Regions from separate parts of the Halomonas sp. GD1P12 genome, predicted to be linked through region 1. Evidence: riboswitches for the same ligand, from Rfam matches in the RefSeq annotation. Region 1 holds a riboswitch; the other holds the start of a gene.
The links. Region 1 has a riboswitch for cobalamin ahead of OCT39_RS15755 (ABC transporter substrate-binding protein). Riboswitches for the same ligand answer to the same signal wherever they lie in the genome.

Region 1 (7,024 bases):
CGCTGCCCCGAATCTCCCTTGTCGGTGGCGTAGCAAAAGGCCGCGACGACCTCGCGATGGGCGCTCGCCCGGCGGTAGAAGGCGCCGTAGTCGAAGTGCTTACCGAAGGCGTCGCGCGCGGTGTAGTAGACGTTCTGGGTATCCACGAAAAGGGCGACGCGGGTCATGAAAGGCTCGTTTGAAAGCGGAAGAAGGCCCGGACAAGTGAGGCGGGGCGCGTCTGACGTTTCATTATAGCGGCTAGTGCCGCCCTTCGAGAAACCGGCCGCGTGGGCGCCTTCAGCAGAGCCGGCGGAAAGCGATGAGCGGGATGTCGCCGTCGGGGTCGTCCACCAGCCGCGCCTCGACGCCGAACAGCGCGCGCAGAAGCGTGGGCGTCAGCACCTCGAGCGGCGGGCCGAGCGCCACCTCGCGGCCTTCCAGAAGCGCCAGCACCCGGTCACAGCGCAGCGCGTGAGAAAGATCGTGCAGCGCGACCACGGCGGTGATCGGCAGCGCCTTGATCAGCGCCAGAATGGCGAGCTGGTGGTGGATATCGAGATGGTTGGTGGGCTCGTCGAGCAGCATCAGCTGCGGTTGTTGCGCGTGGGCGCGGGCGATGTGCACGCGTTGGCGCTCGCCGCCGGAAAGCGAGGCCCAGAGCCGGTCGGCCAGCGCCTCCATCTCCACCGCGCCAAGTGCCCGGTCGACGGCGGCGGTGTCCTCGGCGCGCCAGTGGCCCAGCCGCCCAAGCCAGGGCGTGCGACCAAGCTCCACCGCGTCGCGGGCGGTGAGCCGCTCGTCGGTGTCCGCCTGCTGCGCTACCAGCGCCATGCGCCGGGCGATCTGGCGCCGGCTCAAGCGCGAAAGCGGCGTACCCTCGAAGCGCACCTCGCCCCGGCCTGGCGGCAAGAGCCCGGCCAGCAGACGTAAAAGCGTCGACTTGCCCGCGCCGTTGGGGCCAATCACGCCCAGCGTCTCGCCGGGAAAGACGTCGAGGTCGATGCCGTCGACGAGCCTTCGCCCGGATGCCGAAAAGCTCACGCCGCGGGCGCTCAGTAGCGGCGGGATCGCTTGACTCACTGCCGCCCCCGCACCATCAGGTAGGCAAACGCCGGCGCGCCGACCAGCGCGGTGATCACGCCGATGGGCAGCACCTGGCCGGGAATCACCACCCGGGAAACGACATCGCACAGCACCATGAACACCGCCCCGCACAAGGCGGTCGCCGGCACCAGCCGGCGGTGGCGCACCCCGACCAGCAGCCTACAGGCGTGGGGCACCACCAGCCCGACGAAGCCGATCGCGCCGGTGATCGACACCATCACTGCCGTCGCCAGCGCCGCCGTGCCGATCAAAAGCCCCTTCGTTGCCCGCAGATTCACACCGAGCGACGCCGCGCTTTCCGCACCGAAGGCGAAGGCGTCGAGCGAGCGCACGTGTCCAAGCGCCACCGCCAGACTCGCCCCGGCCACCGGCAGCGCCAGCCAGGCGTCCGGCCAGCGCACGCCGGACATATTGCCCAACAGCCAGAACATGATGCCCCGGGCCTGCTCGGCGTTGGCGGAGTGGGCGATGATGAAGGCGGTCAAGGCGTTGAACAGCTGCGCCCCGGCGATACCGGCGAGAATCAGAATGCCCGCGCCGCGCACGCCCTGGCCGCCGCCGGCCAGATGCGCCAGCAGCGCCACGAAGCTGAAGGCGGCAAGTGCCCCGGCGAAGGCGCCCATGGACATCGAGATCATTCCCGCCCCGAGGCCTGCCACGGTCACCGTGACCGCGCCGGTGGAAGCGCCCGCCGAGATGCCCAGCAGGTACGGGTCGGCCAGCGAATTACGTAACAGCGCCTGCAGAATCACCCCGGACACCGCCAGCCCCGCGCCGCAGCAGGCCGCCACGACGGCGCGCGCCAGGCGGTAGTGCCACACGATCGCCTCGTCGAGGGTGGAAAGCGGCCGGTCGATCATGCCAAGCTTGCTCGCCAATACGTTCAGCACGGTAGAGAGCGGGATGCGCGTCTCGCCGATCGAGGCGCCGACCAAAAGCGCCGCGATCAAACAAAGCGGCATCAGCCAGACCCACCGCGCGGAACCTGCGCCGATACGTGTCGCCCCCATCAGGACGACAGATCCATCTCGGCCAGCGCCTCGACCAGCGTCTCGAGGGCGTAGATGCTGCGAATCGACGGATCCATGGCGTGGGCGTCGATCTCGACCAGCCGGTCCTGCTCGACGGCCTCGAGCAGCCGGGTGACCGGATCGTTTTGCAGGAATTCGCGTTTCACAGCGATGTCGTCGGCGGGAAAGCGGCGCCGATCCATGCGCGCGGCAGCGATGAAGGTGGGGTCGGCGCGGGCGATGCTCTCCCAGCCCACCGTCGGCCACTCCTGATCAATACGCACCACGTTGTCGATGCCAAGCGTCGTCATCATCCAGTCCGGCACGCTGTTGACGCCGGCAACGTACGGATCGATCCCCAGGTCCGCCGAGGAGTACCAGAACACCCCGCGCAGTTCGCCCTGCAAATCGAGCGCCTGAGCGGCCTCGATTGCGGCGGTTTCTCGCGCCTGAAGATCGCTCACGGCATTCTCGCCGCGCTCGACGACGTCGAAGATCTCGGCCAGCGTTTCGATACTCTGGTACACCAGCGCCGGGTCAAACAGGCGTTCGCGGGCGCCATCCATGCTCTGATGGTTGTCCTTGCCCACACACTCGGTGGGCAGCGTCCAGAGCGGCACGCCGGCGTCATCGAACATCGCGGGCGTACCCACGACGCCGGCCGGGCCGACCATCCACTCGTAAGCAGAGATCACCAGGTCCGGCTCTTGCGCCAGCACGCTCTCGAAGCTCGGCGCGTTGTCGGACAACCGCTCGACGTCGGCATTCGCCTCGGCAAACGCCTCGAGCACCGGATTGACCCAGAGCGAGGTGCCTGCCACGTGCTCTTCAAGGCCCAGCAGGTAGAGCATTTCCGTCGGCGCCTGGCCGATGGTGACCACGCGCGCCGGCGCTTTTTCCAGGGTGATTTCGTGGCCGCAACTTTCGAGCGTTAGCGGGTAGGCGGTGGCGGCCTGGGCGTGCGGGGGCGCGCCCAGAGAGACGCACAGCCCTGCCAGGGCCAGCGCCGGGGATCGCTTCAACATCATGTACACTCCCGTGCATGATCGGCGCGCGTATGGCGCGGCCTGGTTGTGAGGATGCGTCGGCAGGTCTCCTGACTCACGGGTCGTCGCTAGCTCGCCTTCCCGGACGGATGTCCAGTGGCACGTGTGAGCATCGCTCGCCGCCTACAGTTGCGGGGGCAGTTCCGGTTCGCGCGAAGCGCTTCGGATTCCCTATCAAGTTCCGTACGGAACACCGATGCCGGCCATTCTAGAGAGCGCTGCAGGGTAGGGCAATCACGGCCCGCGCCGCGGTGGCGCTCATCCAATGCCTTGCCTACGCTGATAGCGACATCAGGGAGTTCGGCCATGACGTACGATGCGAACAAACGCGACATCCATGACATCAAGCGCTCGCGCTGGGCGGCGGTGCTGGTCGGCATCGGCGCGATGGCGGCGCTCGATGAGATCGTCTTTCATCAGCTGCTGCAGTGGCACCACTTTTTCGACTTTTCCACCCCCGCTTTCGGCATTCTTTCCGACGGCCTTTTGCACGCCTTCGAGCTCTTGGCAGTGGTGGTCGGCGTGTTTCTTTTGCTGGATCTCTCCCAGCGCGGGCGCTTGAGCGTGGCCTGGGCGAAGGCGGGGTTCTTTCTGGGGATGGGCGGCTTTCAGCTCTTCGACGGCCTCATCAACCACAAGATTTTACGCCTGCACCAGATTCGCTACGGAGTGGACCCGCTGATGTACGACCTGGTCTGGAATGCCTTCGCGGTCGGGTTTCTGCTGATCGGTGCGTGGTTCTGGCGCCGCGCCCGCGTGTTGCCCGCGCGCTGAATGCACGCCGGCCACCCCGCTTCGCCGCTCGACTGGCTGCCGTTTTTACTGGTCGTGCTCGTCACCTGCCAGTATCTGGCGGCGGCCGGGCTTCAGCGGGCGGGTGGGTCTGGCTGGAGCCTCTGGCGCTGCGGCTTTTTCCTTTTTGGCAGCGCACTTCTGGCCATTGCCTTCTGGCCCTTGTTGATGGCCTGGGCGCATGGCGATCTGGTCGGCCATATGACGCTGCACCTTTTGATCGGCATGTTTGCGCCGCTTTTCTGGGTGTTGGCCGCGCCGACGACGCTGCTACTCAAAACGCTGCCCCAGGCGGGCGGGAAATGGATGGTGAGGTTCCTGCACAGCCGTTTCATGCGCCTGGTGACCCACCCGGTCACCGCAACGCTGCTCAACGTGGGCGGCATGTACGTACTTTATCTGACGCCGCTCTACGCCGCCTCGCTGGAAAGCTCCCTACTTCACTACATGATTCACCTGCACTTTCTGCTTGCGGGGTATCTCTTCTGCTGGGCGATCCTCGCCGAGCCCGACACCTCGCCCCACCGGTTAAGCCTGTGCTTTCGTCTGATCGTGCTATTCGCCGCGATCGCCACCCACAGCCTGCTGGGCAAGCTGATGTACGGCTGGGGGTTTCCCCGCGACACCGGCCACGCTCTCGAGCACGTCCAGGCCGCCGCCCAGTGGATGTACTACGGCGGCGACCTGGCCGAGGTGTTGCTGGCGGTGGTGCTGATGACGTTGTGGTTGCGGCGGCCGGCGGGGCGGCGCGAGGCCCTGCTGGGCTCGCATCCGCAGACCGGTTAGGCGATGGGCGCCTCGGCCCTGGACAGCGCCGCGCGGCCCTTGTCCAGATACTCCCGCATCTGCTCCTCGGGCACCATCGAGCCGCCGGTGGCCCAGACCAGGTGGGTGGCCTTGGCGAGGTGGCCGGCAAGGCCGAGGGTGTCGAGCGTGGCGCGGTCGGCGCGGGCCAGGTGCGCGAAGCCCGGCAGGCCCGCGACGGCGGAGGGTTCCAGCGCCAGCTTTTCGTGCTTTTGCGTCATGGCGACCAGGGCGTAGAGCTCCTCGTCGCTGACGGTGTAGAGCGCGTCGAGCATCGGCTCCATGAGCGTGCCGACGAACGCCGAGGGCCGCCCGACCGCCAGGCCGTCGGCGCAGGTGAGATTATCGAGGCCGATATCCTGAACGCTGATGGCGTTGTGCAGTTCGGTGGCCATGCCCAGCAGCATGCAGGGTGACGACGTGGGCTCGGCGAACACGCAGTGCACTGCGTCACCGAAGGCGTGTTTCAAACCGAAGGCGACCCCGCCCGGGCCACCGCCGACCCCGCAGGGCAGGTAGACGATCAGCGGGTGCTCTGCATCTACCCGAATGCCTTCTGCGTCGAGCTGGCGTGCCAGGCGCCGGGCGGCGACGGCGTAGCCCAGAAACAGCGCCGTCGAGTCCTCATCGTCGACGAAGTGGCAGCGCGGTGTGGCCAGCGCTTCCTCACGGCCCTGGGCAACGGCGACGCTGTAGTCGGAGGGATGCTCGACTACGTCAACCCCTTTCTCGCGCAGCAGCGCCTTCTTCCAGTGCCTGGCGTCGGCGGACATGTGCACCGTGACCTTGAAACCGAGCTGGGCGCTCAGGATGCCGATGCTCAGCCCCAGATTGCCGGTCGAGCCCACCACGATCGAGTGGTGCGCGAACAGCGTTTTGAACGCCGCCGTGGCGAAGCAGGCGTAGTCGTCGGCGAGTGCAACCAGTCCGTGCTCCAGGGCCAGGGTTTCGGCGTGGAGCAGCACTTCGTGAAAGCCGCCTCGGGCCTTGATCGAGCCCGAAATCGGCAGGTGGCTATCGCACTTGATCCACAGGCTTGCCGGCGCGGAGACCCGCCAGCGCTGGGCGGCGGCGAAGGAGAGCGTATCGGCGCGGTGTAGCGGCGACTCGATGATGCCCCCGGCCGCGGCGGTTTCCGGAAACACCTGAGCGAAGTAGGGGGCGAAGCGCTCAAGCCGTGCGGCGGCTTCGTCGATGTCCGCCGCGCGCAGCGGCAGCGTGTCGCGAACGCTCTCAAACATCGTGCGTTTCGAGTTGACCCAGAAGGTCGCCTCGCGCCGGGTCAGCGCGCGCAGCAGCGGGTCGGTGCCGGCGCGGGCGAGCGCCTGCCAGTGGTCGAGGGCGTGGTCGGCCATACGGTGTCCTTTTGTTCAGTCGGCGTAAGTAAAGCGTCAGGTTCGCGCTAGAACCCCATGAAGCCCTCGGCACTCTTGAGCGGCGCCGCCTTCAGCAGATCGTTCAGATCGACCCGGGGGCGTGCCAGCGCATCGTCGCCCTCGAAGAGCGTTTCGAGCTCCCGGGCGAAGGCCAGGGTCTCCAGGTCGCTGCCGCGCCGGCCGATGATCTGAAGCCCAAAGGGCAGGCCGCTTTCGTCGCGACCGGTCGGCAGCGTCACCGAGGGGTGGCCGGCGAGTGTGGAGGCGTAGGCCATGGAGAGCCAGTGGTAGTAGCTCTGGGTTGGCTCGCCGTCGATCTCGGTGGGGTAGAGTTCGTGCCAGTCTCGCGGGCTGATGGTGGTAGTAGGCGCCAACACGAAGTCGTGATGCTCGAAAAACGTCTGCCAATGGCGGTACAGATGCTGTTGATTGGTCAGTGCGCGCACCACGTCCAGTGCCGAGTAGCTTTCGCCCTCGCGCACGTTGTCGCGCACGTTGGGGCCGACCAGCTCCGGGTACTGCTGCAAGAGCTCGCGGTGCATGCCGGAAAAGCAGAGCGCGCGAATCACCGCGAAGGTGTCGTCGGCTTCCGGGCATTCCGGGTGGGTGTCGTCGAGCCGGCCGAACACGTGGCCAAAGCGGGCGAGCTTGTCGCTGAAGCTTCGACGCACGAGTTTTTCGGTCATGGCGAAGCCGAAGTCCGGCGTGAAGGCGACGCGCTGACTGCAGAGATCCACTCGGGGCAGCTGACGAAACGCTGCCGGCGTGTGAACGGCTTGACCGTCGACCACCGGCGTCCAGGGATCGCGGCGGTCCGGGCGAATCATCGTCGAAAGCATCAGCGCGGCGTCCTCCACGGTGCGCGCCATGGGGCCGTTCATCGACATCGGAAGCCAGGCCTGGGCACGGT
Region 2 (7,024 bases), 1.8 Mb from region 1:
CCACGCGCTGGCGCTCACCGCCGGAAAGTGTGGAGACCGGGCGCGATGCGAGCGCTTCAAGATCGAGCGCGCTCAGGGCCGACCGCAGCCGCTCGATATCCTCGAGGCTTTCGCGCTGCCAGAGCGACAGGTACGGGTGGCGGCCCATCATCACGGTCTCGGAGACCGTGGCGGGGAAACCGTCCATGCGCTCCTGAAACAAGAGCCCCAGCCGCCGGGCGATAGACCGACGCCTGAGCGAGCCAAGCGGTTGCCCATCCAGGCATACGCGTCCCGTGCGCGGCGCGGTGAGGCCCGCCAGGGTGTGCAAAAGCGTCGTCTTGCCCGCGCCGTTGGGGCCGAGCACCCCCCACACCTGACCAGGTTCGAGCGCGAACTCCATCGCTCCACCTGCGCTTCTGCCGGGGATGGCAAGTTTCAGGCCCTCTGCCTCGAGCCGTGGCGCTTTCGCCTCGGGCGCTTTCGCACCACGCCGGTTCATGGGCGGCTCCGGTACAAGAGCAGCAGGAAGGTGGGCACGCCGAGCAGCGCGGTGATGACACCGACCGGCAGCTGCTCCGGGGCAATCAGCGTGCGCGCGAGCGTATCGGCCAGCAGCAACAGCGTGCCGCCAGCCAACGCGCAGGCGGGCAGGATACGGCGCTGGTCGTTGCCCAGCACCAGGCGCAGCATGTGCGGCACGACCAGCCCCACGAAGCCGATGCTGCCGGCGGTGGTGACCGCCACGGCGGTCAAAAGGCTTGCCAAAAGATAGATGCCCCACTCGAAACCACGCACGGTCACCCCCAGGGCGGCGGCCTGCAGCGAACCACGGGCGAGCACGTTGAGGCTTCTCCCCAGCGGCCACAAAAGCGCGCAGGTCAGCAGTAAAACGATCAGCGGCGGCCAGGGCGTGCGCGCGTAGGCAAGATCGCCCATCAGCCAGTAGAGCATGCCCGGCAGGCGCTCGGCGGGGCTCATGGCGAGCATCAACGTGACCAGCGCCCCCCAGCCCGAGGCCACGACCACGCCGATGAGCAGCAGTCTCGCCGGCGTCCAGCCGCCGCGGCCCTGAGCGAGGCCAAACACCAAAAGCGTTGAAAGAAGCGCCCCGGCAAACGCCGAGCCGGTCACCAGCAGTCCCCCCAGGCCCGCCAGCATCGCGCCAAGCGCCCCGATGCTGGCCCCGCCGGAAAGCCCGAGCACGTAGGGGTCGGCGAGCGGGTTTCGCAAGAGCACCTGCATCAGCGCCCCCGCCACGGCGAGCAGCCCGCCCACGGCAAAGGCGGACAAGGCGCGTGGCAGGCGAAGATCGAACACCAGGGTATGAGCGAGGCTATCGCCCTCCCCGAACAGCGCCTGCATGAGCTTTGCCACCGACAGCGAAGCGCTGCCGGTGGCGAGCGCCAGCAAAAGCGCGGCCAGGGCGAGCGCCGTCAGCGCCACGGGCCAGAAACTCAGGGAGCGGCCATTCACGGCGCATCTTCCCGGGCCGTCGCCAGATGCCCGCAAAGAAGCCTCGCCCCTTCAGCCAAACGCGGCGTGGGCCGCTGAAGGAGGGACGGCGGCACGAAGTAGAGGTGATCGTTTTGCACCGCACGAAGCTCGGGGTACCGGGTCCAGTGATCGAGCCAGTCGCGGTTCTCCTCGCCCATGCCGCCGGCCACGATCACGGCCGGGTCGGCGGCGAGCACCGCCTCGTCATCGAGGCGCGGCACCAATCTTCCCAGCTCGCCAAACACGTTGCGCCCGCCGCACAGGCGGATCACCTGGCCAATCAGGTGTTCGTCGTTGACGCTCATCAGCGGTGAGTCCCACACCTGGTAGAAGGTATCGACCGACGCTTCCCCTGCGTACTGCGCCCCGAGCGCGGCCATGTCGCTTAAAAAGCGCTCTGCCACGCGGCGACCTTCCGCTTCGGTGCCGGCAAGCGTGGCGAGGCGCTCGATGGCGCCGGCCACGCCGTCGACGCTGCGCGGCTCGATATAAAACACCGCCATATCGAGCGCTTCCAGCGTCTCGAGCTGCTCGGCGGGGTTGCCGGTCACCCAGCCGATGGCCAGATCCGGTTCGAGCGCGACCAGCGCTTCCAGATCGAGCCGGGTATGGCTGCCGACCGAGATAACGTCTCGAGCCTCGGGCGGATAGTCGCTGTAAGAGACCACCGCGACCACGCGATCACCCGCGCCGGCGGCATAGACGAGTTCCGTCGCGCCAGGCGAAAGCGCGGCGATACGGCTGGCAGGCGCGCTCAGGCACACCTCGCGATCCAGGTCATCGAGCGCGCACACTTCGGCCCGAGCGGCGCTAACGCAAAGCGCCGCCGCCAACCCCACAAGCCATTTATTGACCAAAGTTGACGCTCAGAAACGCCGCGCGCCCGGCGTTGATGTAGTCGGCGCCGTCGAACGAGCGCGTGGTGACGTAGTCCTGATCCAGGGCGTTTTCCAGCGTCACCCGGGCGCTCCACAGCGGTGCGAATTCCCAGCCGGCGCGCAGGTTCACCAGGCCATAACCGGCCAAGCGATCCTCGTTAGCCGCATCCCGGTAGCGGTGGTTCTGGGCAATCCAGGAGCCGCCGGCCGAAAACTCGCCAAGCTCGCGGTCCACGTCCAGGCGCAGACTCTGGGTCGCGCGGTTCTGCAAACGGTTGCCGGTGGCGCGGTTTTCCGGGTCGGTGTAGGTGAGCGCTGCGGCAACCGTCCAGCCGCCCTGCTCCACGCCGCCGGAAAGCTCGGCGCCGCGAATGCGCGAGGTCGGCACGTTGAACTGCTCGCCTTGCCCTGCGATCAGGTTGTCGATGTCGGTCTGGTAGAGCGCGGCGTCCCAGAAGAAATAGGCGTACTGGCCGCGGGCGCCGAGCTCCACGGTTTCGGAGGTCTCGGATTCCAGATCCGGGTTGCCGAAGTCCGGGTAGTAAAGCTGGTTATAGGTCGGCGCGTTGAAGGCGGTGCCGACGCTCGCCCGCAGGGTATGGTTCGCGTCGAGGTCGAAGCCGAGCGCCACGCTTCCAGTCACCTCGTCGCCATAGCTTTCGTTGTGATCGAAGCGGGCGCTGGTTTGCAGGGTGAACGGGGCGAAATCGAAAAGCGCTTGGGTGAAGGCGGCGGTGTTGTCGCGGCTCGTCTCGTCGTAATCGACGGTGCTGTCGATGCGGTCTTCGCTCTGCTCGACGCCGGCAATGAACTCGTGAGCCCCCACGGTGAAGGTGTTTTCAAGCCGCGCGGTGCGGATGGTCGTATCGAAGGTGGAGTCGCCGAACTCGTCAACGTTATCGCTTTCGTCGCGGGCCTCGGAAAGTGTCACCCGCGAGCGCCAGGCATCCCCCACCGGAAGCTCGGCATAGACGCCGGCGATCTGCTGGACAAAGTCGTTCTCGCCGCCGTCGTATTCGTTGTTGCCGCGTGCGCGCAGCGCCAGTACGCCGGCCTCGCCCCCGTTATCAAAGGTGTGCGACACCCGGGCGAGTGCCGTGGTGTTGTCATAGCCCTTATCGTCACCGCTTCGGCGCACCGGCACGCCGTCGGTGTTGAAGTGGCTCGCCGCGAAGCTATAGCGGGTGCCGCCCTCTGACCCACTGAGCCCTGCGCTTGCGCGCGCCGTGCCGAAGGAGCCGCCGCCAAACGAAAGCCGGGGCTGCGGGCCGTCGCCCTCCTCCGGGGCGTGGGTGAAGAGCTGTACGACACCGCCGATGGCGTCCGCCCCGTAAAGGCTTCCTTTTGGTCCGCGCACGATTTCGGCGCGCTCAAACAGGCGCGGGTCGAGACTTCCCCAGGCCGCCCCGCCGCTGGTGGCCGAGCGCAGACGAATGCCGTCGATCAGCAGCACGTTCTGGCTGCTGCCGGTACCGCGAAGAAACACGCTCGCATTCTTGCCGAAGCTGCCGTTGCTGGAAACGTCGACCCCGGGCTGGCCACGCAAGAGGTCCGTGACGCTGACAGGATCCTGCCGGCGAAAAGTGGCCTCATCGAGCACGGTGACGGATGAAAGGCTTTGATTCGCGGTGCGCGGGGCAAGGGCCGCGGTTACGACCACCGGGTTGAGCGCCTGCTTCTCCTCGGGAGTGTTCGAAGACACCGTTTGGGCGTGAACGGCCAGCGGCAGTGCGGCGAGCGCAAAGGCGGCAAGCCCCAGGGTGGGTCGCGCGTAGGTCATGATAAGCCCCTTGAGCCGTGCTCACCCGCACGGCCGATTTTTTTATGGCCGCGCGGCGAAGGAGCAAGGGGAAATGCGGGGTCGAGTGCCCCGTATCAGCCCTGAGCACGCCCTCCGCGACTCGGCATTGATGGTAGTGAAACCGTGGTTTTGGGCCGGTCTCCGGGCTGACGAGCAAAAAGGCGAGGCCTTTTTCAAACGGCGGCCTTCCCATGTCGCGTGCGACACAGTGGCGTAGTGGCCGTTGTTGACTCGATTACCGTTGCGGGGGCAGCGCTGGAATGGACACCAGCTTCCCGTTTAACCGACGCAAGGTCGGCACCCAAAAGTGAGCGTAAACTAGCAAGCCGTTAAGGCCAGGTCAATCGCACTCGGCCAGGCTCGCTTGCGCAATGCTGGGCGCGGCCAGGCGCTGCACCAGGCCGTGACGCACGTACCAGACACGCTCGGCGTGGCGCGCGGCGTCCTGGCTGAACCAGCCGTTGAGATCGCGAAGGCGGCGCTCCTCACGCGCCATGGGCACCAGCCCTCGGCCGACCTCGCTCAGGATCAGCACGATCGTGGCGTTGCACGCCTTCGCGGCACGGCAAAGCGCGGCCAGATCCTCGCGCCACTGGGCGCGCAGGCGGTCGCTGTCGGTATCAAAAGCGCCGTCGCGGGCCACCCAGTCGAGCACGCCGTTGATCACCAGCGGCGTGTCGGGAATCAGAATCGAGTGGCAGTCCGCCAGCCGCTGGCCCGGGGCGAGGGTCCACCAGGCGGCGTTTTGAAAGCGCGTTTTTACGGCGTCGCGCTTGCCTGCGCGGGCACCGCCGATGAAAAGCTGCATTGCCACTCTCCTTCTCTAGCGCGATGGGACAGGTTCAGGCGCCGGCCGGTGGCCTGGGTCACCGTGGCCTCCCAGAAATCCACGGTTTCAAAACGCCGTCTCAGTTCACGAATCACACCGCCGTGGGTGACGGCCAGCACGCGCCGGTGGCCCAAAGCGCGCGCGTTGTCGGCAAGCGTCGACAGCCAGCCGTCAAGGCGCGTGCGCAAATCCCCGGCGGATTCGCCGCCGGGGATTTTAAGCTCTCCAACGCTATCAATCCATGCCCTGTAGCCCGGATTGTCCTTGAGTTCGTCGTAAACCTTGCCTTCATACTCGCCGAAATCGAGCTCGCGAAGTCGGGGCTCCAGATAAACGCTCTCAGTCGCAGCGTCGGGCCGGGCCCACTCGAGGGTTTGACGACAGCGGGTCAGATCGCTTGCGTAGATCGCATCGAAGTGCTCATCCTCCAACGCTTTTTTGAGCGCATTGAGCCCCGGCTCGGCGTCGGGAAACAAAAGCGCGATATCACGCTGGCCCTGGTAGCGCCGTTCAAGGTTCCAGGCGGTCACGCCGTGGCGAACCACCACCAGCTCCACATCAAGATCACTAGCCAAAGCTCGACTCCTTCTATTAACGCGCCAATCATGTCGCCGTTGATGCCCTTGAAGGCGCGAAGCACCCCGGCGCGAAACAGCACGGTAAACAAAAGCGCCCCGGCCAGCCAGCCAAGTAAGGGCGGATAAAAAAGCGCCACGCCCAAAAGCGGCACCAGCGAAAGCGCCACGTCCACAGGGGCCAGCGAGCGCTTGAACGCGTAGGCGAGCCCACTGGGTTGGACGCAAGGGCTCAGCACCAGCATGGCGGCGCCGGCAAAGCGGGCAAGCGCCGGCACGATCAAAAACCAGAGCGCGGGCGCGCCGATATCAACCAGCGCCCAGAGCAGCACCGCCTTCCAGGCGAGCAGGAAAAAAAGCGCCAGTATCCCGAAGCTGCCCACCTGCGGGTCCTTCATAATTTCCAAGCGCCGCGCAAGCGGCTGATTGCTGCCAAGGGCATCGGCCAGGTCCATCGCGCCGTCCAGATGCAGGCCGCCGCCGAGCGCCACCCACAGGCTCAAAAGCGCCAGTGCGGCGATGGGCGCCGGCAGCGCTAGCGCATCAAACGCCAGCGCAAAAAGCCACAGCAGCGCACCGATGAATAGCCCAACCAATGGGTAGGCGCGCAGCGCCCAGCGCCGGGTCGACGCATTCCAGGGGCACTCGATCGGCAGCGGTACGCGGGTCAGAAATTGAAACGCCAGCACGGCGCCGTAGAGGGCGTTTTTCACGGCGATGACTCTTCGCTGTTTCGGGACGTGGTGTCCAGGTGGGGATGAACGTCGGGATCAGCCTTCCACTCGATGGCGCACCCAGCGATTACTTCGATCACCGAGTCCGCTTGCTGGGCCAGCAGCCGGTGAAGGCGCTGCAAAAACGTCACGAAACGCCAGACGCCCGGGTCCGACGGCAGCGGCGCTTCGTTGAGATCGTTGGAGACGATGACCAGGTGCAGGCCTCGAGTGCGGGCATCGCCGAGCAGCTTTTTTAGGCAGCGCAGACCCTCCCGCTCGGCCTCAAACGGCTCGAACGCCGGGCCAAACAGTAGCTGGCTGGCCCAGAGGGTGAGGCAGTCGAGCAGCACTGCCTGGCCGTCGGGTACAGAAGCGACCGCTTCGTCCGGGTAGAGCGGCGCCTCCAGCGTGACCCAGCGGGCGTCACGGCGGGCCTGGTGGCGCGCGGCGCGCTCGCTCATTTCGCCGTCGTCCTGGCGGGCGGTGGCCACGTAGTAGCAGCGCTCGCCCCCCGCCGCCAGCGTGAGCGCTTCGGCCAGTTGGGATTTACCCGAGCGTGCGCCGCCGCTGACGAAAACGATCATCGTACGCTCGAGTGCGAGCAGCGCGTGATATTACACGGCGCGAGCCTTTCACCCGCGCCGCCGGCCGGCTTTTTTGGGCTTTTCACACCGCTTCTCCTGCCGTACCCAGCGCGATCATCATGAGTAGAAAAAGCCCCCAGGCTCCGTGCATCAGACCAATGGTGA

Region 2: another riboswitch for cobalamin. It lies ahead of OCT39_RS06705 (TonB-dependent receptor domain-containing protein); the one in region 1 lies ahead of OCT39_RS15755 (ABC transporter substrate-binding protein).

Annotation. Positions count from the first base shown of each region.
Region 1 covers NZ_CP107007.1:3,421,468-3,428,491, reverse strand. The annotation lists gene OCT39_RS15770 (NYN domain-containing protein) at 1-167, opposite strand, end outside; gene OCT39_RS15765 (ABC transporter ATP-binding protein) at 280-1,062, opposite strand; gene OCT39_RS15760 (FecCD family ABC transporter permease) at 1,059-2,096, opposite strand; gene OCT39_RS15755 (ABC transporter substrate-binding protein) at 2,096-3,121, opposite strand; cobalamin riboswitch at 3,165-3,355, opposite strand; gene OCT39_RS15750 (DUF2243 domain-containing protein) at 3,449-3,916, shown strand; gene OCT39_RS15745 (cytochrome c oxidase assembly protein) at 3,917-4,720, shown strand; gene OCT39_RS15740 (D-serine ammonia-lyase) at 4,717-6,093, opposite strand; gene OCT39_RS15735 (amidase) at 6,141-7,024, opposite strand, start outside.
Region 2 covers NZ_CP107007.1:1,438,926-1,445,949, reverse strand. The annotation lists gene OCT39_RS06720 (ABC transporter ATP-binding protein) at 1-481, opposite strand, end outside; gene OCT39_RS06715 (FecCD family ABC transporter permease) at 478-1,455, opposite strand; gene OCT39_RS06710 (cobalamin-binding protein) at 1,452-2,333, opposite strand; gene OCT39_RS06705 (TonB-dependent receptor domain-containing protein) at 2,323-4,134, opposite strand; cobalamin riboswitch at 4,270-4,475, opposite strand; gene OCT39_RS06700 (bifunctional adenosylcobinamide kinase/adenosylcobinamide-phosphate guanylyltransferase) at 4,496-4,963, opposite strand; gene OCT39_RS06695 (histidine phosphatase family protein) at 4,915-5,559, opposite strand; gene OCT39_RS06690 (adenosylcobinamide-GDP ribazoletransferase) at 5,511-6,272, opposite strand; gene OCT39_RS06685 (bifunctional adenosylcobinamide kinase/adenosylcobinamide-phosphate guanylyltransferase) at 6,269-6,859, opposite strand; gene cbiB (adenosylcobinamide-phosphate synthase CbiB) at 6,942-7,024, opposite strand, start outside.